3 regions of the Burkholderia sp. IDO3 genome follow, and region 3 is predicted to be linked to each of the others. Evidence: riboswitches for the same ligand, from Rfam matches in the RefSeq annotation. Region 3 holds a riboswitch; each other region holds the start of a gene.

Region 1 (9,667 bases), 930 kb from region 3:
GACTTCGGTGCGGCCGCGCCATGCGGAAATCTTCCCGTCGCGATCGGTGCTCGGATACACGGAGAACGCGCCGGTGTGCGCGGTGACGCCCGACACGCCCTTCGCCTGCGCAAGCGCTGCGTCGGCGCGCTGGTTCAGCGCGGACGTGAGGCTGCCCGGATCCTTTGCCTGCTGCTCGTAGAACAGCGTGATGTGGATGATGTCCTGCGGCACGTCGGCGCTGGCCTGCGACGACAGCGACAACACGCCCGCCGGCTCGGGAAAGTGCGGGTTCGCGGTTTGTGCGTGCGCGGCGGGCGACGCGAGCGTCAGCGCGACGGGCACGGCAGCGGCGAGGGCGAGCGACAGCGCGAGTGCGGATTTCTTGGTCATTGTTGGACTCCTTGTGCGAGGGCGCGCACGCGGATCACGCGTGCGCGACGCGGGCGTACCGCGCGACGGAAAAACCGCCGTCGGCCAGATCGGCGGACGGCGGTTGCTTAGGCTGCGCGAACGCGCCGCGAGTTCCGCGGCAGTGGCGCGCGCTGACCGGATTTGACCTTTCGCGCACGCCTACTTCATCAGCTTTTCGGTGATGAAACGCCATTCCGCACGCGTGACGGGCGTGATCGACAACCGGTTGCCGCGCGCGAGCACGCGCATGTCGGCGAGCGCGTCATGTTCGCGCAGCGCCGCGAGCGGCACGAGCGGTGACTTCTTCACGAAGCGCACGTCGACGAGCAGCCAGCGCGGCGTTTCCTGCGTCGACTTCGGGTCGTAATACGGGCTTTCCGGATCGAACTGGGTGGGATCGGGGTAGGGCGTCGACGACACTTCGGCAAGGCCCGCGATGCCCGGCTCGGGGCAGCTCGAGTGATAGAACAGCACGCCGTCGCCGATCTTCATCGTGTCGCGCATGAAATTGCGCGCCTGATAATTGCGCACGCCAGTCCACGGCAGCGAGCGCTGCGGTGCGTTCGCGAGATCGTCGATGCTTGCTTCGTCCGGTTCGGACTTCATCAGCCAGTATTGCATGGATCGTGATCGACGCAGAAAGGGCTGCTGCAAAAGGAAACGGCATCGGGAGTTCCCGATGCCGTTGGATAGGCCCCCGCCTTGGCCGCTAGGCCGGCATCCTGAACCTGGGGTTCAGAATTGGTCGCAGTTAGCAGCACTTCGGGTACATCAGACAGAGTGACGCGCGCGCCCGTGCTACAAATTTCCGCAACCGTGCACATGGCATTGGTTCAAGGAATATATGACCTTGGCGAACCAGGCAGGGAAGCTGACTGAACTGTGTTTCGTTGCGCCAATTTGACCACCGTTGATCGCCGAGATCAAGGGGAATCGACGCATCGATCAAACGTTACTGCGTCTCGTGCTGTGCGAGCACCGCGCCGAGCTGTTCGTTCATCTGGTGCATTGTACGACGGATTTCCTCCGCCGGAAATGCTTCACCGTGCCGCACGCTGGTTTGCAGTCGCAGCAATTCGGACGCCAGCGACAATGCAGCCATCACCGCGATGCGATCGATGCCGCGCACCGAACTGTTTGCGCGGATCTTCGACATTTCGGCGTCGACGCGCGCGACGGCCTCGAGCAGCGCCGCTTCGGTCTCGGCCGAACAGGCGAGCCGATAGGGCTGACCGAGAATCGAGACTTCGATCTGCTTGGTGCTCATGCATGTTCTCCGTGGCTGGCCGCGTCATCGCTATCCGTACGCGCCTGCGCGTCGAGCAGATCGAGCTGGTTGTCGGCCTGCTCCGCGCTCTTCGAGCGCGGCAGTTTTTCGAGAATCGCGTTCAGTTTGACCTGGGCGTCGTCGATCTTTGCCGACAGGGTGTCGCGCTCGGCCGCGAGCGCATTGCGTTCCTCGCGCAGTTGCGCGAGTTCCGCGCGGACCGAGTCCGCTTCCGCGCGCAATTGCGCGACTTGCTCCTCGAGCGCGAGCCGTTCCGTGTGATAGCGCTTGTTCAGCGAAATCAGACGGCCAATATTTTGAGATAAGGTTTCGAGTTCGTTGAGCATCTGCTGCGTCCTCTAAAGACCCAGCATTTTAGCGCGGAATAACGCGCATTCCGACATCTGTAACGTTTCCAGTCGTAACACCCCCGCTTCTTGCCTCGAATACGCGCGTCGAGCGTGCTCCGAAACGCGCGCGCGGCCGCTTTCTTGACGCTCGTGCGGCCCGCTCCTAAACTGGCGCCGCCTCGGTGCTCGCGCGTGCGTCGCGCGGTTAAACGGGAAGCAGGGCGCGTACTCCGCCAGGAAAGCGCCAACCTGCGCTGCCCCCGCAACGGTAAGCGGCCGCGTCGTACGACGCAGGCCGGCTCGGGCGTGTCCGACGTGCAGGTTGCGCACGCGGGCACGGGCCACTGCGCGCGACATGCGCGGGAAGGCGAGCCGGTACGCTGCAGCCCGGATACCGGCCGAGGCGAGGGGCCCGCACGGGCTTCGTGACGCGCGGCCTGCGGGGAAGCGGGGCGCGCAGTGCTTCACGGGACTTGTCTTCGATGCTGACCCCAATCGTCCGCACGGCGCTCGGCGCGCAGCGCGGATTGTCGCTCGCCGACGTCGCGCGGATTGCCGCGCACGCCGATTCGGCGAGATTCGCGGCGACGTGCGCCGTGATGGCGGCCGTGCGTGCCGCCTCGAGCGCCGCGATCGTCGATGTATCGTGGCCGGCGACGATCGTATCGCGCGTGCCGCGCGCGCTCGCGGATGCGGCCGCGCAGTGCACCGGATTCGATACGCCGGATCTCGCCGCGCGTGCGGACATCGACCCGATACGGCGGCTTCCACTATATTGCGCAGAACGTCGGCTGCACGCAGGTGCCGCGGCCCGCCGGAGCGTCGCGGCATCAAGCCGGTACGGCCGACGCGCGGCGGGGCGCGAGGTCGCGGGATGCGGCTCGGCGGCCACGGGATGGGCGACGTCGCGGTGCGCGATGACATTGCCGCGTCGCGATACGCCCGCGAACGCTTCAACAACCCCTTGTTCCATAAGGATGACGAGCTTGCGTACCCCCACAACACGCGAAAGCGCCGCGACCGTGCCGCGTTCGGCCGGCAACGGCGCTCAGCGGATGCGTCGTGCGTCGTGCGCGATGCCGCACAGCGCATGAGCGCCGCTCGGGCCGCCACGATCTGGGGCGCGCTGGCGGTCGCGGTCGCGTTGCTGTTCGTCGCGTCGCTGTCGATCGGCAGCGTGCCGATGTCGCCGTGGCAAGCGCTCGCGTCGCTCGTCCCGCATGGTGGCGATGCGCTGTTCGCCGACATCGTGCGCACGTTGCGGCTGCCGCGCGCACTCGCCGGCTTCGCATGCGGCGCGCTGCTCGCGCTGGCCGGTGCGCTGCTGCAGGTGCTGCTGCGCAATCCGCTCGCGGAGCCGTACGTGCTCGGCGTGTCCGGCGGCGCGGCCGGCTTCGCGCTCGTCGCGATGATCGCGGGTGCCGCATGGTGGCTCGTCGATGCGTCGGCGTTCGCCGGCTCGCTCGTGTCGGTCGCGCTGGTGCTCGGGCTGGCTCGCCGCGAGCTGTGGCGCGGCGATTCGCGCGATGCGTCGCCGCGGCTGCTGCTCACCGGGGTCGTGATTGCGGCGGGATGGGGCGCGCTCGTCACGCTGCTGCTGTCGCTCGCGCCCGACGGCCGGCTGCGCGGCATCCTCTTCTGGCTGACGGGCGACCTGAACGGCGTGACGGCGCCGTGGTTCGCATGGGGGGCGCTGCTGCTGGCCGCGTGCATCGCACTGCCTGCCGCGCCGCAACTGAACGTGCTGCTGCGCGGCGACGCGACCGCGCTCGCGCTCGGCGTGCCGGTCGCGCGACTGCGGGTGCGGATCTACCTCGTCGCGTCGCTGGCGGCCGCAGCGGCGGTGACGACGGCCGGCACGATCGGCTTCGTCGGTCTCGTCGTTCCGCATGCGCTACGGCTTGCGTTCGGCAACGACCAGCGCATGCTGCTGCCTGCGGCGATGCTCGCGGGCGGCGGCGGCGTGATGGCGGCCGATCTGCTCGCGCGCACCGCGATTGCACCCGCGCAATTGCCCGTCGGCGTGATGACCGCGTTGATCGGCGTGCCGGTGTTCCTGTGGATGTTGCTGAGGAGGCCGATGCGATGACGCTCACCGCACCGCGCACCGTGGGCGACATGACGTACACGGCGGCCGGCGTGACGCTGAAGGCCGGCGACCGGACGCTGCTCGACGGTTTCACGCAGACGTTCCGGCCGGGCGAGATCTGGTGTGTCGCCGGGCCGAACGGCGCCGGCAAGACGACGCTGCTCGCGACGCTCGCGGGGCTGCAGCCGCCGGCCGGCGGCCAGGTCGAGATCGACAGCCGGCCGCTTGCCGCATGGCCGCCCGAACAGCTCGCGCAGCGCCGTGCGTTGATGCCGCAGCAACTGCACGACGCGTTCAGCGCGACGGTATTCGATACGGTGCTGCTGAACCGCTTTCCGTATCTCGGCGGCTGGGGGTGGGAGCGTGACGGCGACCGCGCGGCGGCGCGCGATGCGCTCGCGACGTTCGGGCTGACCGCGCTCGCATCGCGCGACGTGCTGTCGCTGTCCGGCGGCGAGCGCCAGCGCGTCGCGCTGGCCGCGACGCTGTGCCAGGATGCGCCGCTGATGCTGCTCGACGAGCCGCTCGCGCATCTCGACCTGCATCACCAGATCGATTGCCTGGGCGCGCTGACCGCATGGCTCGACGCGGGCCCGCGCACGGTGCTGTTCTCGTGCCACGACCTGAATCTCGCGCGGCGTTTCGCGACGCACGCGCTGTTGCTCGACGGCCGCGGCCGTGCGTGGGCCGGCCCCGTGCACGACGTGCTGACGCCGGCGCGAGCGAGCGAGGCCTTCGGCTATCCGCTCGTGCTGATCCGCGAGAACGGCCGCGATGCGCTGCTGCCTGCGTGGCCCGAGCGGCGATGATCTTCCTTCTTTCGATGCGCGGCACCGGCCGCGCCAACGAGGCAACCTTCCGATGACGAACCCGACCGACTTCCCGCCCGCGATCGCACCGCTCGACGACACGCTGCGCAAGCGCCTGCAGCATGTGATCGATCACAAGACCAAGCCGCCCGGCAGCCTCGGCCAACTGGAGGCGATCGCGTTGCAGATCGGGCTGATCCAGCGCACCGAGCGGCCGCATGTGCAGCGTCCCGTGACGATCGTGTTCGCAGGCGACCACGGGATCGCGGCAGAAGGCGTGAGCCCGTATCCGCAGTCGGTCACCGCGCAGATGGTGGCGAACTTCCTGGCGGGCGGCGCGGCGATCAACGCGTTCTCCGGCGTCGCGCAGAGTGCGCTCGAGATCGTCGATGCCGGCGTCGCGTCGCCGCTGCCGGTATCCGACCGGCTGGTGTCGCTGCCGGTCGCGCGCGGCACGCGCAACTTCGCGGTCGAGCCCGCGATGACGCGCGACGAGGCGAACACCGCGCTCGCGGCCGGCGCCGCACGCGTACGCCTGCATGCATCGCTCGGCACGAACGTGATCGGCTTCGGCGAAATGGGGATCGCGAACACGTCGTCGGCCGCGTGCCTGATGAGCCGGCTGCTCGACGTGCCGATCGATGCGTGCGTCGGGCGCGGCACGGGGCTCGACGACCAGGGGCTCGCGCACAAGCGCGCGGTGCTCGGCCGCGCGCTCGTCAGGCATTCGCACGCGATCGCGCCGATCGACGTGCTCGCGACGTTCGGCGGCTTCGAGATCGCGATGATGACGGGAGCGTATCTCGCGGCCGCGAGCGAGCGGATGACGATCCTCGTCGACGGCTTCATCGCGACGTCCGCGTTGCTCGTCGCGGAACGCATCGCGCCCGGCGTGCGCGACTACTGCGTGTTCTCGCATGCGTCGCACGAGGCCGGGCACCGGCGCATGCTCGAGCATTTCGGCGCGAAGCCGCTGCTCGCGCTCGACCTGCGGCTCGGCGAAGGCACGGGCGCGGCACTCGCGCTGCCGCTCGTGCGCGCGGCGGCCGCGTTCCTCGCCGAGATGGCGAGCTTCGAGTCCGCCGGCGTCGACAACCGTGACGCCTGAGCGCGCGCGCGGCGTACGCGCCGAACTGCGCTATTTCTTCGTCGCGCTCGGCTATTTCACGCGCGTGCCGGTGCCGCGCGCGATCGGCTACGAGGCGGGCGATCTCGACCAGGCAGCGCGCTATTTCCCGCTGATCGGCGCCTGCGTCGGCGCGTGGGGCGCGCTCGTCTATCTCGCCGCGCTGCGCGTGCTGCCGGCGTCGATCGCGGTCGGACTGTCGATGGCCGCGACGCTGCTCGCGACCGGCGCGTTTCACGAGGACGGTCTCGCCGACAGCTGCGATGCGTTCGGCGGCGGTTACGCGCGCGACGACGTGCTGCGGATCATGCACGATTCGCGGATCGGCACGTTCGGCGCGGTCGCGCTCGTGATCGCGCTTGGGCTGAAATGGCAGGCGCTTGCCGCGATGCCGCCGCTGCGCGCCGCCTGGACGATGATCGCCGCGCATGCGGCGAGCCGTGCGGCGGCGGTGAGCCTGCTGATATCGCTCGACTACGTTCGTCCGGAGGGCAAGGCGAAGCCGGTTGCGCAGCGCATGGGCGCGCGCTCGGCATGGGTCGCGGCCGTGTTCGGGCTGCCGTGGCTGTTCTGGCCGGACTGGCGCGCGGGCCTCGCCGCGTTCGTCGCGCTCGTGCTCGTGCGCGCATGGGCGGCCCGCTATTTCGTGAAGCGGATCGGCGGGTATACGGGCGACTGTCTCGGCTTCGCCCAGCAACTGAGCGAGCTTGCAATCTATCTGGTGGTGCTCGGATGGATGTCGTCCTGATTCGCCATCCGGCCGTCGCCGTCGAGCCCGGCGTCTGTTACGGACGCAGCGACGTGCCGCTCGCCGCACCGGCCGAGCCGGGTGCGCTTGCCGTGCGCGGCCATCTGCTGGCGCTTGGGGCGCCGGCGCCCGCACAGGTCTGGACGAGCCCGCTGATGCGCTGCGCATCGGTTGCCGGCCGGCTTGCGCAGGCGTTCGACGTGCCGCTGCGGTGCGATGCGGGCTGGCAGGAAATGGACTTCGGCACGTGGGAAATGCGGCGCTGGGACGCTATCGACCGCGCGGCGCTCGATGCGTGGGCGGCTGATCTGATGCATGCGTGCGCGCACGGCGGCGAGAGCGTCGCGCGGTTCGCCGCGCGTGTCGCGCGAGTGGCCGATGCGCTCACGCAGGCCGACGCGCCGCACTGGGCGCTCACGCATGCGGGCGTGATTCGCGCGTTCGCGTCGCACGCTTTGCGCGTGCCGCTCGATACGCTGCTGTCGCGACCGGTGCCGACGGGCGGTGTCGTCTGGTTGCGTGCGGACGATGCGGCGCGAACCTGGGAAGTCGTGCACTGGGATGCGTAGGCGATCGCGCACCGGTGTGCCGCCGGCTCGCGATCGTGCGTGCTTCGGCAGCGCAAAGGCATGCCGTCACCCGAATCAGCGTGCCGGCCGCCGTGTTCGTGCGGTGTCGAGATCCTCGCACAGCGCAGCCGCGCCCTGAGCGATCCGCGGCGACGGTCGCGTCAGCAGATCGCCGTCGATCGCGAACAGGTTGTTGCGCGCCACGGCCGTCATCGCGGGCCATGCGCGCCAGCGCGCGAGGCTCGGCAGCGGCGCGTCCGAGGGCGTCGCGCCGGCGCTCGTCGTCACGATCGCTTCCGGATTCGCGGCCAGCACGGCTTCGTCGGTGACGGTCGGCACGAGCGGCTTCAGCGCGGCGAACACGTTACGGCCGCCGCACAGCGCGATCACGTCGTTGATCAGATGATCGCCGTTGAGCGTCATCAGCGGCCGGTCCCAGACCTGGAAGAACATCGTGACGGGCGGACGCGTCGCGTAACGCGCGCGCAGCGCCGCGATGTCGCGCGAGAACGATGCGGCGGCGGCATCGGCCGCCGGCTCCGTGCCGAGCAACGTACCGAGCCGGCGCAGCGACGACGCCACGTCGTCGAGATGCTTCGGTTCGCTGAAGAACAGCGGGATGTGCAACGCACGCAGCGCGTCGATCTGCCGTTCGGCGTTGCCGTGCCGCCAGACGACGATCAGGTCCGGCTTCAGCACGGCGATCCGCTCGAGGTCGAGCGCCTTGTTGTCGCCGACGCGCGGCACGGCCTGCGCGGCGGGCGGATAGTCGCTGTACGTGACGGTGCCGACGAGCTTCGCGCCGCCGCCGGCCGCGTAGACCAGCTCGGTCGCGTGCGGCGCGAGACTGATCACGCGCTGCGCGGGCGCCGGCAGCGTGACGGTATTGCCGGCATCGTCGCGGGTCGTGACGTCGGCGTGAGCGAAGGATACGTGCGCGAGCGCGACCATCATCGCGAGCGGCTGCAGCCGGCGGAGCGTGCGGGCGTTCATGCGGATTCCCGTCGTAGCGTCGGGACGCACTGCGCGAGCGCCTCGATCACGCGCTGCCATTCGGCTTCGCAGCCCGGCAGGCCGATGCGCACGCTCGACGGTTGCGGGAAGTGCCGCGTCCAGATCCCGTGCGCGGCGAGCGCCGCATGCAGCGCGGCCGCGCGCGGGTCGTCGGTCCAGCTGAAGAGCGGTGTCGCGCGCACCGTGAAGCCGTGCGCGCGCAACAGCGCGGCGAGCCGTTCACCGTCCGCGGCGAGCCGTTCACGCGCGGCGGCCTGCCACGCACGATCGCCGAACGCGGCGACGACCGCATGACGTGCGGGGCCGCTTACGGTCCATGCGCCGAGCGTGTCGCGCAATACGGCGATGCGCGCCTCGCATGCGAGCACGAAGCCCGCGCGGATGCCGGCGAGACCGAAGAACTTGCCGACCGAGCGCAGCACGACGAGGCCCGCGCGGTCCGCGTATTGCGCGAGCGACGGCGTGGCGCCGGTATCCGCGAACGCTTCGTCGACGATCAGCGTGCCGCCGCGTGCCGACAGCTGCGCATGCCAGCCGAGCAGGCGTTCGGCCGGAACGAAATCGGCCGTCGGATTATTCGGATTCCCGACGATGACGTGACGCAGCGTCGCGGGCAGCACGTCCACGCCGATGTCGAGCGGCACGACGCGATGGCCGTGACGCGCGAATGCCGGCGCGTATTCGCCATACGCGAGCGCCGCGACGCCGGCGTCGCCGGCCGGCAGCAGCGCGGGCAATGCGCGGATCGCGGCCTGGCTGCCGGCAACCGGCAGCACGTGCGCGGCATCGGGCGCGCCGTAGTAGCGGGCCGCGCATGCGGCGAGCGCGTCGCCGTCGTCGGGGAGCCGGCGCCATGCGTCGGCCGGCACGGGCGGCACCGGATAGCCGACCGGATTGATGCCGGTCGACAGGTCGAGCCACGCGTCGTACGGAATGCCGTGGCGGCGTGCGGCTTCGTGCAGGTTGCCGCCGTGCGGGATGCGTGCGTCAGACATGATGGGTAGCGAGGATGAGGGCGCCGCTCGCGACGAGCAGCGCGAGCCACAGCGCGAGCGTGCGCGTGACGAGCGACAGCGCGGCGACGACGTGCGCGGCCGTCGCGGGCGCGCCGGTGCCGAGCGCGGGACGATCCTCGATTGCGCCGTGATAGACGGCCGGGCCGCCGAGCTGCACGTTCAGGCTGCCGGCGCCCGCGGCCATCACGGGGCCGGCATTCGGGCTGTCCCAGTGACGCGCCTGCGTGCGCCAGCAGCGCCACGCGGCAGCGGTGTCGCCGAGCAGCGCATAGCTCGCGGCGGTGAG
Region 2 (9,667 bases), on a different replicon from region 3:
GTGCTGCTGTACCGGCGCGTGCTGCGGCATCGCGGTGCGCAGGGCGCCGGTTTGGCGCTCACGTCGGCGTTTTTGCTGGCCGGCTATCTGGCCGCCTGGCTCGTTTTTTCGGTCGGCGCGGCCGTGCTTCAGATGCTGCTGCAGCCCGCCGGCCTGATCTCGGGGATGATGCTGTGGTCGAAGAGCGCCGCGCTGTCGGCGTTCGTCCTCGCACTGGCCGGCATCTACCAGTTCTCGCCGCTGAAACAGGCATGCCTGCGGCAATGCCGGTCGCCGGTGCGTTTTCTCACTACGTACTGGCGCCCCGGCGTGTCGGGCAGTTTCCTGCTCGGCGTGCGCCACGGCGCGTATTGCGTCGGGTGTTGCTGGCTGTTGATGGCGCTGCTGTTCGTCGGCGGCGTGATGAACGTCGTGTGGATCGTCGCGTTGTCGCTGTTCGTGCTCGCCGAAAAGGTGCTGCCGGGCGGCGAGCGTATCGGCCGCGCGCTGGGTGTCGTGCTGATGACGTGGGCCGTCGCGACGCTGCTCGTGTAGCGGGGGCGTTCATGCCGCGGTGCAGGTGCGGGCCCCGGGAGTCACGAACTTATCCGCGGCTCGTCCGGGAGCTTGTCGACGGAGATCCGGTGCGTTGCGGCCGCTGCCGTCGGTGCAATGACGATCGTTGCGATGCCGGCCTGTGCGGCCGGCGGCACGTTGAACATGCACATGGGCGACATGAAGATGTCGGCGGCCGGATGCCGCACCGATGCCGAAGTGATACGCATCGACGCCGCGCACGGGATGGCGACGCGGCCGTCACGTGGCCAGGGGAGGCCGCGGGCGTGACGACGCTTTCGCGAGCGCGAACATTGCGCTGCCCCGATTCGTCACGCGAATGACCGTCGGGCCTATGACGTTCGATTCGACCCGATTGGAGGGGGCGTCGGAGTTTCGTGCCGATGCTACGTAACATGCCCTCGTGTTACGTGAACGTCGGGCGCGATGCGAGGCCGGCCGAACCGGCGGATTTCGGCTCGCATGCCGCACGTCCCGCGCAAGGACGGCCGCCGGCGGGGCCCCGTGCACCGCAATCGCGGGATTGCATCGATGTCGGCCAGGGTGGCACGGGAGATGCTTGTCGAACGCATCGATCTGAAAAACCGACGGGGGCATCCATGCACCACCATTTCACCAGAACCGGCGTTGCGCTTGCCGCGATCGCCGTAGCTTGTACGCTGGCTGCGTGCGGCGGCGGCGACATCACCGCGCCGGCCGTGGCCGGTAATAACATCGGCACAAGCGGCACAAGCGGCACAAGCGGCACAAGCGGCACAAGCGGCACAAGCGGCACAAGCGGCACAAGCGGCACAAGCGGCACAAGCGGGACGAGCGGGACGAGCGGGACGAGCGGGACGAGCGGGACGAGCGGGACGAGCGGGACGAGTGGGACGAGCGGCACGAGTGGCACGAGTGGCACGAGCGGGACGAGTGGCACGAGCGGCACGAGCGGCACGAGCGGGACGAGTGGCACGAGCGGCACGAGCGGCACGAGCGGCACGAGTGGCACAAGCGGAACAAGCGGAACAAGCGGAACAAGCGGAACAAGCGGAACAAGCGGAACAAGCGGAACAAGCGGAACAAGCGGAACAAGCGGAACAAGCGGAACAAGCGGAACAAGCGGAACAAGCGGAACAAGCGGAACAAGCGGAACAAGCGGCGCGCCCGGCACGAACGGCATCGTCAGCACGGTCGGCCAGGCCGTGATGGACGTCGGCACCTCGCTCGGCGGGGTGAGCCTGCCGGGTGTCGGCAAGAGTGTCACCGGGGGGGCGGGCACCACGATCACCGGCGTGGGCTCGGTCATCAGCGACACGGCGAACGCGGTGAGCTCGGGGATCAGCCAGATCGGCATCACGCCGGACCCGGTTGGCAGGACGGTCACCGGGCTCGGCACCGTCATCAGCGCGACGAGCAATCCCGTCCTGGGCCTTGGCGAGACGGTGAAAGCGCTCGGCGCGGGCCCGCTGTCGCCGCTCGCGCCCATCACGACGCCGGTTGGCGGCCTGCTCGACACGGTAGCCCACGGGCTGGAGTCGGCGGGCGCGACGGTCAGCTCGGCCGTGTCGTCGGGGCCGGTGCGGCAGGTGACCCAGTTGGCCGGGTCGGCGATCACGCCGCTCGTGACGACGGCCGGCAGCCTGACCCAACAGGTCGGCACGGCGAGCGGCCTTGGCCAGCCGGTCGCCGGTCTGCTTGGGCAGGTCGGCGGGGCGATTACGTCGGCCGGGACGAAGGTATCGGCCGCGTCGTCGCAGCCGGTGGTCGGCGATGTCGGGCAACTGGTTCAGGCGGTCGGCAATACCGTAACCAACGTGGGCGGTCTCGTGAATCCGAACGGCGCAAACGGCGCCGTGCCGATTTCGGGCCTGGTGACGAGCGTGGTCGGCGGGATACCGGCAACCGTGCACAACGGTCCCGGCGCCGGTACGGGCGGCGGGGCGACGTCGGGCGGCACGAGCAATCCGCTCGCGCCGGTCACGTCGCTCGTCGGCGGCTTGCTCGGCGCGGTCGGCAAGTGACGGACCCGCACTGATCGTCAGCGCGCGCGGCCGGCGCGCGGCGTGCCGTCGATACCCTTGCGGCGCGCACGAATCGCCGGTCCGAACGATGCGTGCTAATCCGGTCCATCACCGGCATCGCAGCCGGGTTCGGCGAAATTCAATTCGACGCCGTTACCGGCCGGATCGCTGAAAAAGATCTGAAGCTGGCGCGTGAGCGGCACGTACCGGCGCGCGTACCGGACCTGCGCGTCGCCGAGGCGCCGCTCCATGTCGGCGGCGTTCGCGCAGGAAAACGCCATATGGTCGAACGTATTGACGACGTGCGCGGGCCGCACTTCGCCGGGCCGCGCTTCCGACAGGTGGAGAATCGCTTGCGCCCCCGCGTAGAGCCAGTAGCCGTTGCTCTGGAACGGCGGCCGATAGCCGGGTTCGAGGCCCACGACGTTCACGTAGAAATCGCGCAGCGTATCGAGCGTCGCCCGATCGGCGCGCAGGTTGTAATGATCGAGTCCGATGACTGACATGGCAGGTTGTCCGGTTCGTGCAAGGGGGCATTGCACAGCATCGCGCAGCGCGGGGTGTCCTGTCATCCCCGACTGCCTTTGATCGCCGCCGCCGGGCGCGCGAGCCCGCGGGCCGGCAGCGGCGTCGACATCACGATCGACGTGCGGGTTTCGCCGTACAGGTTGATGCGTTCGATCAGCTGTTCGAGGTGCGCCATGCTCGTGGCCACGAACCGCATCACGTAGGAATCCGCGCCGGTCACGTGATGGCACTCGACCACTTCGGGAATCGTCTCCAGCAGCTTCAGGAATTTCGCCTTCGCGGGCTGCTGCACCGTGATGCCGATCAGCGCGCTCACCGGGTAGCCGGCCGCGGCCGGATCGACCCGCGCCGTGTAGCCGTCGATCACGCCGGCCGATTCGAGGCGCTTCACGCGTTCCGTCACCGCCGGCACCGACAGGTGAACCTGGCGTGCCAGCGCCGTGTAGCTGATGCGACCGTCGGCCTGCAGCAGCGCGAGTACCTTCCAGTCCAGATCGTCCATGGCGGCGGGGTTTTTAAGGTGGAACAGCCATTTTTCCTTAAAAACCGTCTTCAGCGGCGATCGGACTTTCCCTACGATGCCGGTACATCCCATTGCCTGACGCGAGGAGCCGGCCATGCTGTTCATCAAGTCCGTCGTGATCGGCTTGTCGATCGCGGTGCCGGTCGGCCCGATCGGCATGCTGTGCATCCAGCGCAGCCTGACCCGCGGTTTTCGCGCGGGATTCGCCACCGGCATCGGGGCCGCCTGCGCAGATGCGATCTACGGGCTGCTCGGCGCGCTCGGTGTCGCGGGCATCGCCACGGCGTTCCCGATGCTGACCGTCGCGCTGAAGATCGGCGGCGGCGCGTTCCTCGTGTGGCTGGCGTGGTCGATCGCGCGTCAGGCGCCGGCCGCGGCGGCCGTGCAGCGCGACGGGCCGCGCACGGCTACCGTGCCGCGCGATTTCCTGACGACGTTCGGCCTGACGCTGTCGAACCCGATGACGATCGTGTCGTTCATCGGGATTTTCGCGGCGCTGGGGCCGCTGTCGGCGGCGCGGGAAGGCGCGATGCGGATGACCGTCGCGCCGATGGTCGCCGGCGTGTTCGCGGGTTCCGCGGCGTGGTGGCTGTGCCTGAGCGGTGCGACCGCCGCGTTGCGCACGAAGATGTCCGGCGCGTTCATGCTTGGGCTGTCGCGTGTGTCGGCCGTCGTGATCGCGGGGTTCGGCGCGATCCAGTTGATTGCGGGCGTGCGCGGTGTCGTGGGGGCGTGAAGGTCGACTGCGGTTCGCTGCGAACGCATTCGATTCATCTGAACGGCTCCGCATCGGCGCCCGCGATCGCGGACGCCGATGCGTGGGCAGCCGGGCGTCAGAACGTGTAGCTGACCTTGCCGAACGCGGTGCGGCCGAGCGTGTTGTAGCCGTACGCGGTCATGTACTGGCGGTCGAACAGGTTCGACAGCGTCGCCGATACCGTCAGGTGCGCGTTGATCCTGTACGACGCGCGCAGGTTCACCGTCAGGTACGACGGCAGGTAGGTCGTGTTCACCGGGTCGTCGAACGTCGTGCCGCCGTAGTTCAGCGACGCGCCCGTGCTCAGCGCGTGCAGGTGCAGTTCGTCCCACGTGTGGTCGACGCTCACGCTGACCGTCTGGCGCGGCCGGCGGTTGAGCCAGCTGTCGTTGGTCTCGTCCTGCGGGTCCAGCAGGCCGATCGCGATGCTGACCGGCGTGTAGCGGCCAATCGTCCCCTTGTACGACAGGTCGATACCGCGGATATGCGAGCGGCCGATGTTCATCGGCGAGAACGTCGCGGGGTTGTACGCGATCAGGTTGTGCACCCGCGTGTCGTAGATCGCGGCGGTGAACGTGCCGTACGACGTGTTCGCGTCGAGCGCGGCCTCGATCGAATCGCTGCGCTCCGGGCTCAGGTCCGGATTGCCGTAGCCGGGGTAGTACAGGTCGTTGAAGGCCGGCAGGCGGAACGCGTTGCCGTACGACACCCGCGCCGTGTACACCGGCGTGATCGCCCACGACAGGGCCGCGTTGCCGGTGTTCACCGACTGGCCGGCGATGATTTCATGACGGCCCGCGACGAACATCGTCACGCTGCCGAGCGTGGCCGACTGATGCAGCGAGAACGCGGAGTCGTTGCGCGTTGGTACGCCGTCCGGAATATCGATCGGCAGGAATGCCTGTTCGCGCGTGAAGTCGTACGCGAGCTTCGTCTCGCCCGACAGCGGCAGGCCGAACAGATGGAAGCCGCGCGCCTGATGGGTCAGCGACGTCGACGAGGTGATGCGCTGCGAATTGATCTGGTCGGTCGGGATGGCCGGGTCGCTCGCATACAGGAACTGGCGATCGTTCGCATAACCGAACGACTGGTCGAACTGGGTGTCGGGCGCGAGGTCGAGATGGAACGCGATGCCGGTCGTCAGTTGGTGATCGAGCTGGCGATCCGCATAGCCGGCGTTGTCATAGGACAGGTCGGAGCGGTGATACAGCGCGAACGTCGAGATCGACCAGTTATCGCGCGCGTAGCCGAGGCGCGCATCGAGGTCCTGCGCGTGATACGGATTGCGGCCGTCCTCGTGGTACGGCAACACGGGCCGCGTCGCGTCGATGCCGGCCGTGTTGTAGTCGTGCAGCCCGAGCGAATACGTGAGGCCGCCGAGCGCCGCGAGCGGGCCGGTCGACGGCACGGTGCCCGACGTGCGCAGCTGGGTGTCGAACGTCTTGTTCGAGCCGCCGCCGAACGACACGGTGGTCTGGTTCGGCTGGTTGGCCGCGCGGCGCGTGAACAGCTGCACGACGCCACCCATCGCGTTCGCGCCGAACGACGCGGCGGCCGGCCCCGAAATCACTTCGACGCGTTCGAACGCCTCGGTCGGCAGGTCCGCCCACGGCGCGATGCCGGTGGTCGGCGAGCCGATCCGGATGCCGTCGATGAACACCGCGACCTGGCTGGCCGACGAGCCGCGGATGCTGACCGACGCGGACGAGCCCGGGCCGCCGTTCTGCGAGACGGTGACGCCCGGCAGCGTCGCGAGCGCCTGCGTGATGCCCGGATCGCTCGGCGACAGCCGGTCGAGGTCGGTGCGCGTGAGCACCTGCGTCGAGGCATAGCGCTGGTCGAACGACTCGGGCAGATGGCGCGTGTCGGTCACGCTGATCGTGGGCAGGTCGGCGCCGTCCGTGGTCTGCGGCGGCTGCGTGATCGCCGTGTCGCCGGCGGCGTGGGCGATCGGGGAGAGCAGCGCCGTGGCGGCGGACGTGGCAAGGAGGTGGCGGAGGTTCATAAGGCAGCGAGCGTGATGGTGTTGCGTACAGCGGGCGTAAGCGGGGCGCGGCGAGTACCGCGCTCGTTCTCGTTGGTTTATCGCGGGACCGGACAGCGTGGCCGGGCGTCGCGCAGGGCGACGCGGCAGACGTGCGCGGACACGCCGCGCATGCCGGCGGCATGTCGGCGCGACGCTTCCGGCGTGGAAGCGGATTCGGAAAGATGGGACATCGGATGGGTCCTGAGGTCGGGCCGTCCATGCAACGAGCGACCGCCAAAGGCGGCGCGTGGCGCATCGGGACACCCCGCCCGGTGCGGCTGCTTGGACCTCGGGTCGATGGCAGGTCTCCTGGCTCGCGGGTCGTCATTCGCGCCGGCCTTCCCGGTTTTCCCAGTGGCATGCGGTGGCGCGGATTCGCCGCTTACAGTTGCGGGGGCAGCCGCAGATTCGAGGCGTTGCCTCTCCTGCGTTCCCTTTTGATCCCGTTCCCGGGAACCATCAGCGCGCAAGCGTAATGGCGAGCGCTCCGGCGCGTCAATTGCCGGTGCGAAGGGGATGCGAAAAAACGTCACTCTTCGCCGGATTCTTTCGAAATCCTTTCTGTTGAGGCACTCGAACCGGGCTTCACGTCTGATGAAACGGCATGCCGGCAGCCGCGCAAGTGCGCCGGAACCGGCTCGGCGCCATACCCGTCCAGCGCACGAACGCCCGCCGGAACGCTTCCTCGCCGCCGAAGCCGAGATGCGCGGCAATCCGCGCGACCGGCCAGTCCGACTCGCGCAGGCAGCGTCGCGCGACGTCGGCCAGGCATTGCTCGCGCAACACGTGATAGCCGCTGCCTTCGGCCGCCAGCCGCCGCCGTAGCGTGGCGTCGCTGACGCCGAGCCACGTCGCCAGTTCCGCGAGCGCCGGCACCGCCTGCTCGCGCGCGAGCGCCGCGTCGAGAAAGCCGCGCACCTGCTGCGCCCATGACACGACGGCCGGTGCCGCATCGATCAGACGAAACGGAAAGTCGACGAGAAATGCGTCGAGCTCGCCCGGCTGCCGGATCACGCGCGCATCGAGCCGCGCCGCGTCGAACGCGAAGCCGTAGGTTTGGCGGCCGACGTCGACCGGCGCATTGAACAGCCCGAGCAGCGGCATCGCATCGTCGCGGCGCGGATGGCCGAGCCACACTTCGTCCGGCCGCAGCGGCTGCCCGATGAGCCAGCCGAACAGTTGCAGATAGCAGAACAGGCCGGTCAGGTCGACGAGACACGCGGCCGGGCTGCGGGTGCGGCGCAGCGAATCCATCCGGAACGTCGCGCGGCCGTCGCGCACCGCGAGCGACAGCATGCCGGCACGCGGCGTCAGCATCTCGCAGAACTCGGCCGCGCAGCGGATCGCATCGGCGAGCGTCGCACAGCTGAGCAGGCAACGGCACATCAGGTCGACTTCCTGCTTGCGCATCGGCGGATGACCGTTGCCGCGCGCGACCTGCGCCTCGAGCCGTTCGATCGCGTCGCGGTACAACGCGACGAAGCCGCCGGGCGTCGTCGCGCTAACCCCGACGGCGGGCATCGCGTGCGGTTGCGCCGACGGCGCGCCGCTGCGCGTCAGTTCGTCGAGCAGGCGTGCGCCGAGGCCCGGCAGCACGCGGCCGCGTGCCGGCAATGCGCGCTGTTTCATGTGTCTCCCGTTCTGATCGCGACGATAGGGGCCGGTGATCGGCCCGGTAGGGGTTCATCCAACGTTGCCACGCAAGAATGCTACCCACGCCGGCCGCTTCCGGCCTCGCCGGAACGGCGTAGGCGGCCGGCATCGCATCCCGCCACGAACCATCCGAGACGACCCGCGAATGATCCAGATCGTAGACGAAATCACGCTCGCGCCCGAGCGCATTCCCGACGTGCTTGCCCTGCTGCGCGACCGCTATTTGCCGGGCCACGCGGCGCGCGGGCTGACGGCGGCCGGGCGCTGGGTGTCGCCGCCCGTCGCGGTGCCGGGGCGGCCGAGCACGCTGTGGCTGACCTGGCAGGTTGCCGATGCGCCCGCGTACTACCGGATGCGCGCGCTGACCGATGCCGACGTGGTCGCATTCTGGATGGCCGTCGATGCGCTGTGCGACGCACGCCGCCGCCACGTGATGACGGACGCCGACGCGCCGCTGCCGGCCTTGACGGAGGTCGACCATGCAGCATGACACGGCGCAGGTATTCGTTTCGGCCGCTGCCGATGCCGGCGCAACCGAGCGTGCGCTGCGCGATGCCGCGCACGCGCTGCCCGGCGCCACCCGCGTGTCGCTCGAGCGCAATCTCGACGGATGCTGGGGCGCGGGCGACTACACGCTCGACGTGCTGCGCGACGAACGGGCAACCGATTGCGCGACGGATTTCACCGCGCTGGCCGGGCTGCCGGGCGTCGTGCGGATCGACGGCGCCGCGTGCCGGGCGATCGGCGGCGGCCTGCGCGAACCGGCGCTGCGCGACGGCGTCTGGCGCACGCTGATGCTGCGCGTGCGGCCACAGGCCGACGACACGCAGGTTGCCGCACTCGAACGCGAACTGCTGCGCATGCCCGCGTTCATGCCCGGCATCCGCAACTGGCGGCTGAGCCGGATCGTGACGCCGGGCGCGTGGACGCACGTGTGGCAACAGGAATTCGCGCGCGTCGGCGATCTGCTCGGCGAATACCTGCTGCATCCCTATCACTGGGGCTGGGTCGATCGCCGGTTCGACGCGGAAAGCCCCGACTGGACCGTCGATGCGATCTCGCACGCGTTCTGTCCGCTCGCGTCGAGCCTGCTGGCCGAGACGGCGGCGTGACGCGCGGCGACCGATCCCGATCCATGCGACCTATCAATACAGGAGACACCACCATGCGAGCCTTGCTGATCGACCGCGTCGGCCATTCCGACGCGCTGCGACTGGCCGACGTTCCCGTGCCGAAGCCGGGCCCCGGCGACGTGCTGATCCGCGTCGCGTACGCGGGCGTCAATCCCGCCGACTGGAAATGCCGGGAAGGCTATCTCGGCGCGTTCATGCGGATCGCGTTCCCGTTCGTGATCGGCTTCGATGCCGCTGGCGTGGTCGAAGCGGTCGGCGACGGTGTCGAAGGCTTCGCGCCGGGGATGCGCGTGTTCGCGCAGACCGACGTCGGCGCCGGGCGCTGGGGGGCCTATGCGGAATACGTCGCGGTGCGCCACGATTCGGTCGTGCGCCTGCCCGACGCGGTCGGCTTCGCGGAGGCGGCCGCCACGCCGACGCCCGCGCTGGCCGCATGGGCCGGCCTGTTCGACGACGGCGGGCTGCGCGCCGGGCAGACGGTGCTCATTC
Region 3 (9,667 bases):
GGCGAGCAGCGCGCGGCAGCCGGCTTCGCCGACCATCCCGAGGTCCAGCGCATGCACGGGCGCGCCGCTCGCGCGTTCGAGCAGCATCGGATCGAGGAAATCGGGCCCGGTCTTGAACACGCGCACGCGCCGGCCGAGCCGCCGGTGCAGCCGCGCGAGGCCGGCCGTCACCGACGTCTTGCCCTGTCCGGACGCGGGCGCGCTGACGAACAGCGCGGGGCAGGCCGGCATCGGTCAGAACTCCACGCCGCGCTGCGCCTTCACGCCTTGCTCCTTGTACGGATGCTTGACGAGCCGCATTTCGGTGACGAGATCGGCCGCGTCGATCAGCGCATCGGGCGCATGCCGCCCGGTGACGACGACGTGCACCGAATCCGGCCGCGCGGCGAGCGTCGCGAGCACTTCGTCGAGCGGCAGGTATTCGTACTTCAGCACGGTGTTCAACTCGTCGAGGATCACCATCCGGTATTCGCCGCTTTCGATCATCCGGCGCGCCTCGTCCCAGCCCTTGCGGGCGGTCGCGATGTCGGCGTCGCGGTTTTGCGTGTTCCACGTATAGCCGTCGCCCATCGTCACGAAGTCGCACTCCGCGACCGCGCCGAGGAAATCGCGCTCGGACGTGTGCAGCGCGCCCTTGATGAATTGCACGACGCCGAGCCGCATGCCGTGGCCGAGCACGCGCACGGCCATGCCGAACGCGGCCGTGCTCTTGCCCTTGCCGTTGCCGGTGTTGACGATCAGCAGGCCCTTCTCGTGCGTGGCGGCGGCCTGCTTCTTTTCGTGGCCGGCGCGGCGGCGTTCGGTCATCCGTTGATGGGATTCGGCATCGGTCTTCATCGGGAGTCGTCCTGTCGAAAGCGAAACAAAGGGTTCAGAGCGGGCCGGCGAGCGCAACCGTCACGCCGCCCAGGATGGATTTGGGGCCGAGCAGCCGGCCACGCGGCGCCGCGAGCTGCGCACACGGTTCGGCCACGCCGGCGACGCCGAAACGCGCGAGCGCGGCAGCCGACGGCGCGCTCGGCGCCGGTTCGGGACAATGCGCGAGCTGCGCCGCGTCGAACGCGACGAGCGGCCAGCCGCGCCGCGCGCACAGCGTGCGCAGCGCACGCGTGTGCGCCTTGACGGCGAGCGTCGCGACGACGGCCGGCTCGGCGTCCGGGTAGCGCGCGAGCGCCGCGCGGATCGCGGCGTCGAGTTGCGCGGCCGTCACGCCCGCGCGGAAACCGACGCCGAGCGCGACGCGCATCATGCGCCGCTCCCGCCAAGCGCCACGCGCACCGCCGGGTCGTCGGCGAGCGCCGCGACCCGGCCGATCACGACGATCGCCGGCGAACCGATACCGGTCGCGCCGACGCGTTCGACCACCGTATCGAGCGTCGCGAGCACGTGCCGCTGCCCGTCACGCGTCGCGTTCTCGATCGCCGCGCACGGCGTGTCGCCGGCCAGCCCGCCGTCGCGCAGCGCGGCCGCGATCGCGTCGAGCCGGCGAATGCCCATGTAGATCACGATCGTCATGCGCGTGGCGGCCAGCGCGCGCCAGTCGGGTTCGTCGGCGCCCGCGCCGTGGCCCGTGACGAAGATCACGCCCTGCGCATCGCCGCGATGCGTGACCGGAATGCCGAGCGCGGCCGGCGCGGCGATGCCGGCCGTGATGCCGTTGACGACTTCGACCGGGAAACCGGCCGCGCCGAGCACGAGCAGTTCCTCGCCGCCGCGGCCGAACACGAACGGATCGCCGCCCTTGAGCCGCGCGACGCTGCGGCCCGCGCGCAGGTGCGCGAGCATCGCGGCGACGATCGCGTCCTGCGGCGTCGACGCATGGCCGCCGCGCTTGCCGACCTGCTCGATGCGCGCATCGGCGCGCGCGTGGCGCAGCACGTCGGGGTTCACGAGATCGTCGACGAGCAGCACGTCGGCCGCGGCGATCGCGCGCACGGCCTTCAGCGTCAGCAGATCGGCATCGCCCGGGCCGGCGCCGACGAGCCAGGCGCGGCTCATCGCGTGCGGCACGGCGCGCACCGTGTCGAAGCAGTGGAAAGGGGAAAGCGGGCGGCGCATCGGCTGCCGACGGACAGGCAAGACATGATTGATCGAGCGAAGCCCGCGCGAGCGCGGGCGGAATGCGCACCCCATCCGTCCCCCGCGGATCGGGCGTTCGGCGAGCATCGGGCTCGCCCCTTGCGTCGGCCGGTATCCGGGCTGGCCGCTTGCCAGGCCGCAGCCTTCCCGCCCGCTGAAGGGCAGTGGCATCGCGGGCGGCCTGGGCGCGTGCGCGGCAAGCGCGGCGCGCGGGCGGCGTACCGTTGCGGGGACAGCACAGGCCGGGCGGACATCCGCCTCCTGTTTCCCGTTTAACTGCATGCGCGCAAATGCGCGTGCGAGCACCGAACGCGGCGCATACGATAGCACAGCGACCGATCCGCGCGAACCCGCCGCGCGGGCGCCGGAGGCAGCCTTGCGCGCGGCGCCGCGGCCATGCCGAACGCCCGGCGGCGGCCCGTTTCGCCTTGACGCTCCCCGCACCGCCGCCTACACTCGCACGCGTTTTGGTGCTCGCGCGCGCTCCTCCGGCGTGCGCAGTTAAACGGGAAACAGGGAGCGTGACTGCACCGCAGTCGAGCCAACCTGTGCTGCCCCCGCAACGGTAAGCGAACGCGTCGCGCGCAAGCGCCACGCAGCGCCGCTTCGCCGCATGCCCGCCGCATGCGGACGACCGCCACTGGATGCCGCGCGCATCCGGGAAGGCGAAGCGGCGTGTTCGTCAGCCCGGATACCGGCCGAGACATTGGGGTTCAGCGCCGCGGGGAGGCGGCGCATCGTCCACGGCCGCAGCACGCCCGACGCCCGAGCGTTTCCCGCTTCCTCCGCCGATCGGCCCGCCGCGCATGCGCGCCCGGGCCGGCGCGGCGAGCGGCAGGCGGCGCGGGCAGGGCAGCGACGGCCGTGTTGGCATTCACCATGTCGACCGTTCGCAAGGAAGCGTCATGTCCGATTCGTCGTTCCGTCCGTTCAGCGGCCGTCCGTCCGGACTGCGCCGCACGATCCCCGCGATCCGCCAGATGACATGCCGCGCCGCATTCGGCGCGACGATCCCGGCTTGATTCCATTTTCGACACAGGATCTACCATGACTATGCGCAAGCTGCCCGTCACGATCGTCACGGGCTTTCTCGGCAGCGGCAAGACCACGCTGATGCGCCATATCCTGCAGCACGCCGAAGGCCGCCGCATCGCGGTGATCGTCAACGAGTTCGGCGAGCTCGGCATCGACGGCGAGATCCTCAAGGGCTGCGGCATCGGCTGCGAGGACGCAAACGGCGCGCCGGGCGAAGCGTCGGGCCAGTTGTACGAACTCGCGAACGGCTGCCTGTGCTGCACCGTGCAGGAAGAGTTCTATCCGGTGATGGAGGCGCTCGTCGAGCGCCGCGCCGACATCGACCACGTGCTGATCGAAACGTCGGGCCTCGCGTTGCCGAAGCCGCTCGTGCAGGCGTTCAACTGGCCGACGATCCGCAGCAGCTTCACGGTCGACGCGGTCGTGACCGTCGTCGACGGGCCGGCCGCCGCGAGCGGCCAGTTCGCGGAGAATCCGCAGGCCGTCGACGCGCAGCGCCGCGCCGATCCGAACCTCGACCACGAATCGCCGCTGCACGAACTGTTCGCCGATCAGCTGTCGTCGGCCGATCTCGTGATCGTGAACAAGGCCGATCTCGTCGGCGACGCGCAGTTCGCCGAAGTCGAAGCCGCGATCCGCGAAGAGATCCCGCCGCAGGTGAAGATCGTGCGCGCGACGCGCGGCGAACTGGATCTCGCGATGCTGCTCGGGCTCGAATCGGCGTCGGAGGACACGATCCATCTGCGTCACGACCATCACGGCTCGGCCGACGACGGCGATCACGACCACCATCACGACGATTTCGATTCGGTCGTCGTGTCGGGCGATGCAGGTTCGCGCGACGCGACGATCGCCGCGCTGCAGCGTGTCGTCGAGACGCATACGATCTACCGCGCGAAAGGCTTCGCCGCGCTGCCCGATGCGCCGATGCGGCTCGTGATCCAGGGCGTCGGCCGGCGTTTCGACAGCTATTTCGATCGTCGCTGGCAGGATGGCGAAACGCGCGCGAGCCGCTTCGTGCTGATCGGCGAGGATCTCGACGCGGCCGCGCTGCAACGCGCGTTCGACGCCGCGTGCGCGGCCCGGACGCAACAGGCGTAACGCACGATGCATTTGCTGCGCACCACGCCGGGCGGCTTCGTCGACGATACGCAAGGCGTCGTCCGGATCGACCAGCAGCCGGCCGACATCGTGATCCTGAGCTCGGCCGACACGACGCTGTCGCTGCTGGCAAGCGTCGTGCCGACGATGCCGGCGGGTTTTCCGAGCGTCCGGCTCGCGAACGTCACGTTCCTGCGGCAGCCGGCGTCGGTCGATTTCTATGTCGACGACGTGCTGCGTCACGCGAAGACGGTCGTGATCGACCATCTCGGCGGCGAAGCGTACTGGCCGTACGGGATCGAGCAGGCCGTGTCGCTCGCGTCGAAACGGAAGCAGCAGCTCGCGATGTTCTCGGGCGACCTGCAGGAAGACCCGAACCTCGTCGCGAAGAGCACGGTCACGCCGGATCTGTGCCGGCTGTGGTGGCGCTACCTGCGCGAAGGCGGGCTGCACAACGCCGCGGCGCTGCTGCGCAGCATTGCATTCCATACGCTCGGGTTTGGCGACGAGCCCGAACCGCCGCGGCCGCTGCCGGCCGCGGCGCTGTATCACCCGGCACGCGACACGGCGAGCGTCGACGACTGGCGGGCGCGCTGGACGCCCGGCGCGCCCGTCGTCGCGATCCTGTTCTATCGTGCTCACTGGCAGGCCGCGAACACCGCCGTGTTCGACGCGCTCGCCGATGCGCTCGTGCGCGAAAGGCTCAATCCGCTGCCGATCGCGGTCACGTCGCTGAAGGACGCGGTGAGCCGCGAGGTCATCACGCAGCTCTGCGACACGCACGACGTCGCGCTCGTATTGAACACCACCGCGTTCGCGGCGGGCGCGATCGACAGCCCCGAACCCGACGTGCTGGCCGGCGACGCGCCCGTGCTGCAGGTGATCCTGTCCGGCGGCAATCGCGACGCGTGGGTGGCCGACAACCAGGGGCTGCATGCGCGCGACATCGCGATGCACATCGCGCTGCCCGAAGTCGACGGGCGCATCGTCACGCGCGCGGTGAGCTTCAAGGGGCTCGCGTATCGTTGCCCGCACACCGAAGTCGACGTCGTGCGCTATCAGCCGGATGCCGAGCGGATCGCGTTCGTCGCGGCGCTCGCGCGCGGCTGGTGCCGGCTGCGCACGCTCGACAATGCCGACAAACGCATCGCGCTGATTCTCGCGAACTATCCGCACAGCGAAGGGCGGATCGGCAACGGCGTCGGGCTCGATACGCCGGCGTCCGCGCTGCGCGTGCTCGCGGCGTTGCGCGACGCGGGCTACGCGGTAGCCGAATTGCCGGCCGACGGCGACGCGCTGATCGCGCGGCTCACCGAAGGCGTGACCAACGACCCGGCCGTGCACGCACTGCGCCCGGCGTTCCAGAGCTTCGCGCTGGCCGACTACGTCGCGCATTTCGCGCGGCTGCCGGCCACGGTGCGCGACGCGCTGAACGAACGCTGGGGGCCGCCCGAAGCCGACCCGACGCTGCGGCAAGGGCGCTTCACGATCGCCGGCTGGCGCGCGGGCAACGTGTTCGTCGGCATCCAGCCGTCGCGCTCGCGCGACGAGAACGACTATGCGAGCTACCACGATGCGGACCTCGTGCCGCCGCACGCGTATCTCGCGTTCTATTTCTGGCTGCGCGATGCATTCGGCATCGACGCGGTCATCCACCTCGGCAAGCACGGCAATCTCGAATGGCTGCCGGGCAAGAGCGTCGCGCTGTCCGACGCATGCTGGCCCGACCTGACGCTCGGGCCGTTGCCGCACCTGTATCCGTTCATCGTCAACGATCCGGGCGAGGGCAGCCAGGCGAAGCGCCGCGCGCAGGCCGTGATCGTCGATCATCTGATGCCGCCGCTCACGCGCGCGGAAAACTACGGCCCGCTGCAGGATCTCGAACGGCAGGTCGACGAGTACTACGAAGCGTTGATGGTCGATGCGCGGCGCGCGAAGCTGCTGCGCAAGACCATCCTCGCGACGATCGCCGAGCATCGGCTGCACGACGAGCTGAGCGTATCGCCGCCGCGCGGCACGAGCGACGAGGATGCGCTGCTCACGCGTGTCGACGCTTGGCTGTGCGAATTGAAGGAAGCGCAGATCCGCGATGGGCTGCACGTGTTCGGCGCGTCGCCGGCCGGTCGCCAGCGGCGCGACACGCTGCTCGCGCTCGCGCGCTTTCCGGTCGGCGACGGCAAGGGCGAACGGGCCGGGCTGATCGGTGCGCTCGCGCGCGATCTCGCGCTCGGCGACGATTTCGATCCGCTCGCGGCCGACTGGACCGCACCGTGGAGCGGGCCGCGGCCGCCGGTCCTGCAGGCGCTCGATGCGTCGCCGTGGCGTCATGCCGGCGATACACGCGAGCGGCTCGAATGGCTCGCGCAGCGGTGGCTCGACGGGCTGAGCCCGGCCGCTTGCGGCGACGACGGCCATCCCGGTGCTTCCGGTGCTTCCGGTGCTTCCGGTGCTTCCGGTGCTTCCGGCATCGACATACCACCGCCCGGCGAATGGCCGCACACGCTCGCGGTGATCGACCGCGTGCGCGCGACGCTGATCCCCGCGCTCGACGCGTGCGGCGGCGAGGAAATGCGCCAGTTGCTGCGCGGGCTCGACGGCCGCTTCGTGCCGCCGGGGCCGAGCGGTTCGCCGTCGCGCGGCCGTCCCGACGTGCTGCCCACGGGCCGCAACTTCTACTCGGTCGACACGCGCGCGGTGCCGACGCAAGCCGCGTGGTCGCTCGGGCTGAAATCCGCGCAGCAGTTGATCGAGCGCCATCTGCAGGATCACGGCGACTATCCGCGCGCGATCGGGCTGTCGGCCTGGGGCACCGCGACGATGCGCACCGGCGGCGACGATATCGCGCAGGCGTTCGCGCTCATCGGCGTGCGGCCGAAATGGGCGCACGGCAGCCATCGCGTGACCGACTTCGAGATCCTGCCGATCGAGATCTTCGACCGGCCGCGCATCGACGTGACGCTGCGCGTGTCGGGCTTCTTCCGCGATGCGTTCCCGAACCTGATGCACCTGTTCGACGCGGCCGTGCAGGCGGTTGCCGCGCTCGACGAGCCCGAGGAACTGAACCCGATCCGCGCGCGCATCGAACGCGAACGCGAGCAGTGGATCGCGCAGGGCATGGCGCCCGACGAAGCGCGGCGCCGCGCCGGCTGGCGCGTGTTCGGCGCGCGGCCGGGCAGCTACGGCGCGGGCCTGCAGGACCTGATCGACCAGCGCCGCTGGCAGACCGACGCCGATCTCGCCGACGCGTACCGGCAGTGGGGCGGCCATGCCTACGCGCAAAACAGCGCGGGCGATGCCGCGCCCGACGTGTTCGGCGAGCGGCTCGCGACGATCGACGTCGTCGTGCAGAACCAGGACAGCCGCGAGCACGACATCCTCGATTCGAACGACTACTACCAGTTCCAGGGAGGGATGACGGCGGCCGTGCGGCACCTGTCCGGGCAGCAGCCGAGCATCTATCACGGCGACCATGCGAACCCGGTCGCGCCGAAGATGCGCACGCTGCGCGAGGAAATCGCGCGCGTGATCCGCTCGCGCGTCGTCAACCCGAAATGGCTCGACGGCGTGAAGCGTCACGGCTACAAGGGCGCGGCCGAAATGGCCGCGACTGTCGACTATCTGTACGGCTATGACGCGACCGCGCGCGTGCTGTCGGATCACCAGTACGCGCTCGTCGCCGACGCCTACCTGTTCGACGACGACACGCGCGCGTTCCTCGAACGGCACAACCCGAAGGCGCTGCACGGCATCTGCGAACGCTTCGTCGAAGCGATGCAGCGCGGGCTGTGGCAACAGCCGGGCGACTATCGCGAGCGGATCGAAGCGGTCTGGCTCGCGAGCGAACAACTGCAGGAAGGAGGACGGCGATGACCGATTCGACGACACACCGCGCCCGCGCGGTGTTCCCGTTCGCGGCGCTGGTTGCGCAGCAGCCGTTGCAGCAGGCGCTGCTGCTCGCGGCGATCGACCCGTCGCTCGGCGGCGTGCTCGTCAGCGGGCCGCGCGGCACCGCGAAATCGACCGCCGCACGCGCGCTCGCGGAGCTGCTGCCCGAAGGCGAGTTCGTCACGCTGCCGCTGTCGGCGAGCGACGAGCAGGTGACGGGCACGCTCGACCTCGCGCATGCGCTCGCCGAAAACGGCGTGCGCTTCCGGCCGGGGCTGCTGGCCCGCGCGCATCGCGGCGTGCTGTATGTCGACGAGGTGAACCTGCTCGCCGACGGGCTCGTCGATACGCTGCTCGACGTCGCCGCGAGCGGCGTGAACGTGGTCGAACGCGATGGCGTGTCGCATGCGCACGATGCGCGCTTCGTGCTGGTCGGCACGATGAATCCCGAGGAGGGCGAACTGCGCCCGCAACTGCTCGACCGCTTCGGGCTGATGGTCGAGCTCGAGAACTGCTTCGATGCCGCGCAGCGCGAACGGATCGTGAAGGCGCGGCTGGCGTTCGATCTCGATCCCGGTGCGTTTCGTGCGCGTCATGCGACTGCGCAGCATGAACTCGGCGACGGGATTCGTGCGGCGCGGGCGCGCCTGGCGACGCTGGATTTCGACGATGCGGTGCATGCGCGCGTCAGCGCGCTGTGCATCGACGCGGCCGTCGACGGGCTGCGCGCCGATCTCGTGATGCTGCGCGCCGCGCGGGCCCTTGCCGCGCTGGAGCAGGCCGATGCGGTGACGGTGTCGCACGTGGAACGCGTGGCCGACGCGGTGCTGCGGCACCGGCGCCATGCCGGTGCGCCGCCGTCGTCCGGCGCGTCACCGGCGAATGACGAGCGCCGCGATCAGCACGATCGATCGCCGCCGGACACGCGCCGGCAGCCTGGCGAACCGCCGGGCGCGGCGAAGCACGACGCCGCCGCATCGCAAGGCGACTGGGGCTATCTGCCGCCCGAGCCGGCCGGGCTGCGCGACGTGAAAAGCGTCGTGCCGCTGCCGCTAAAAAAACGCTGAGCCATCGAGCCGACGCCGCCGCGAACGCCATTCGCGGTCCTCGATGGCATTCAGGCGCGGCCGCGCGCGTGCCGGGCACCGCGCGCTCGGGCACGGCCGTTGCGTGGCCCGCGACGCTCGCCGCGAAGCGCGGCGGCCCGCTGCATGCGACGCATCTGCGCTTTCGCCAACAGGCCGGCGCGCCGCGTGCGCTGCATTGCTTCGTGCTCGACTGTTCGGCGTCGATGCTGTCGCACGACCGGCTCGCGCTCGCGAAAGGGTTGATCGTCGCGTATTTCGACCAGGCCGCGCGTGAGCGCATGGAAACCGCGCTGATCTGCTTCGGCGGCAACGGTGCCGCGCGACGCTTCGGCCCGGCGGTGCCGCGCTGGTGGAATGCGCGCTGGCTCGAACCGGTCGACGGCGGCGGCGGCACGCCGCTCGCGGACGGCATCGCCGCCGCCGCGCAACTGCTCGCGCGCGACGCGCGGCGCGCGCCGGCGCCGGACAAGCAGCGCTGG

What was found. Region 3 has a riboswitch for cobalamin ahead of cobW (cobalamin biosynthesis protein CobW). Riboswitches for the same ligand answer to the same signal wherever they lie in the genome.
Region 1: another riboswitch for cobalamin. It lies ahead of DCN14_RS27690 (hypothetical protein); the one in region 3 lies ahead of cobW (cobalamin biosynthesis protein CobW).
Region 2: another riboswitch for cobalamin. It lies ahead of DCN14_RS07980 (TonB-dependent receptor); the one in region 3 lies ahead of cobW (cobalamin biosynthesis protein CobW).

The regions. Positions count from the first base shown of each region.
Region 1 is NZ_CP028963.1:2,782,930-2,792,596, reverse strand. Features, by position in the region: gene DCN14_RS27715 (SIMPL domain-containing protein) at 1-372, opposite strand, end outside; gene DCN14_RS27710 (EVE domain-containing protein) at 553-1,014, opposite strand; RNA gene ssrS (6S RNA) at 1,084-1,265, opposite strand; gene DCN14_RS27700 (cell division protein ZapA) at 1,346-1,660, opposite strand; gene DCN14_RS27695 (ATPase) at 1,657-2,007, opposite strand; cobalamin riboswitch at 2,174-2,428, shown strand; gene DCN14_RS27690 (hypothetical protein) at 2,436-3,104, shown strand; gene DCN14_RS27685 (iron ABC transporter permease) at 3,101-4,099, shown strand; gene DCN14_RS27680 (ABC transporter ATP-binding protein) at 4,096-4,908, shown strand; gene cobT (nicotinate-nucleotide--dimethylbenzimidazole phosphoribosyltransferase) at 4,961-6,016, shown strand; gene DCN14_RS27670 (adenosylcobinamide-GDP ribazoletransferase) at 6,006-6,782, shown strand; gene cobC (alpha-ribazole phosphatase) at 6,767-7,351, shown strand; gene DCN14_RS27660 (cobalamin-binding protein) at 7,427-8,344, opposite strand; gene cobD (threonine-phosphate decarboxylase CobD) at 8,341-9,360, opposite strand; gene cbiB (adenosylcobinamide-phosphate synthase CbiB) at 9,353-9,667, opposite strand, start outside.
Region 2 is NZ_CP028962.1:1,734,861-1,744,527, reverse strand. Features, by position in the region: gene DCN14_RS08010 (DUF2182 domain-containing protein) at 1-534, shown strand, start outside; gene DCN14_RS08005 (hypothetical protein) at 576-764, opposite strand; gene DCN14_RS08000 (collagen-like triple helix repeat-containing protein) at 1,155-2,558, shown strand; gene DCN14_RS07995 (VOC family protein) at 2,654-3,064, opposite strand; gene DCN14_RS07990 (Lrp/AsnC family transcriptional regulator) at 3,127-3,588, opposite strand; gene DCN14_RS07985 (LysE family transporter) at 3,704-4,345, shown strand; gene DCN14_RS07980 (TonB-dependent receptor) at 4,443-6,371, opposite strand; cobalamin riboswitch at 6,674-6,868, opposite strand; gene DCN14_RS07975 (AraC family transcriptional regulator) at 6,978-8,021, opposite strand; gene DCN14_RS07970 (hypothetical protein) at 8,191-8,535, shown strand; gene DCN14_RS07965 (Dabb family protein) at 8,525-9,157, shown strand; gene DCN14_RS07960 (NADP-dependent oxidoreductase) at 9,211-9,667, shown strand, end outside.
Region 3 is NZ_CP028963.1:1,851,152-1,860,818, forward strand. Features, by position in the region: gene DCN14_RS23185 (cobyrinate a,c-diamide synthase) at 1-231, opposite strand, end outside; gene cobO (cob(I)yrinic acid a,c-diamide adenosyltransferase) at 235-837, opposite strand; gene DCN14_RS23195 (cobalamin biosynthesis protein) at 872-1,249, opposite strand; gene cobA (uroporphyrinogen-III C-methyltransferase) at 1,246-2,058, opposite strand; cobalamin riboswitch at 2,168-2,404, opposite strand; cobalamin riboswitch at 2,531-2,797, shown strand; gene cobW (cobalamin biosynthesis protein CobW) at 3,127-4,215, shown strand; gene cobN (cobaltochelatase subunit CobN) at 4,222-8,085, shown strand; gene DCN14_RS23215 (ATP-binding protein) at 8,082-9,167, shown strand; gene DCN14_RS23220 (VWA domain-containing protein) at 9,236-9,667, shown strand, end outside.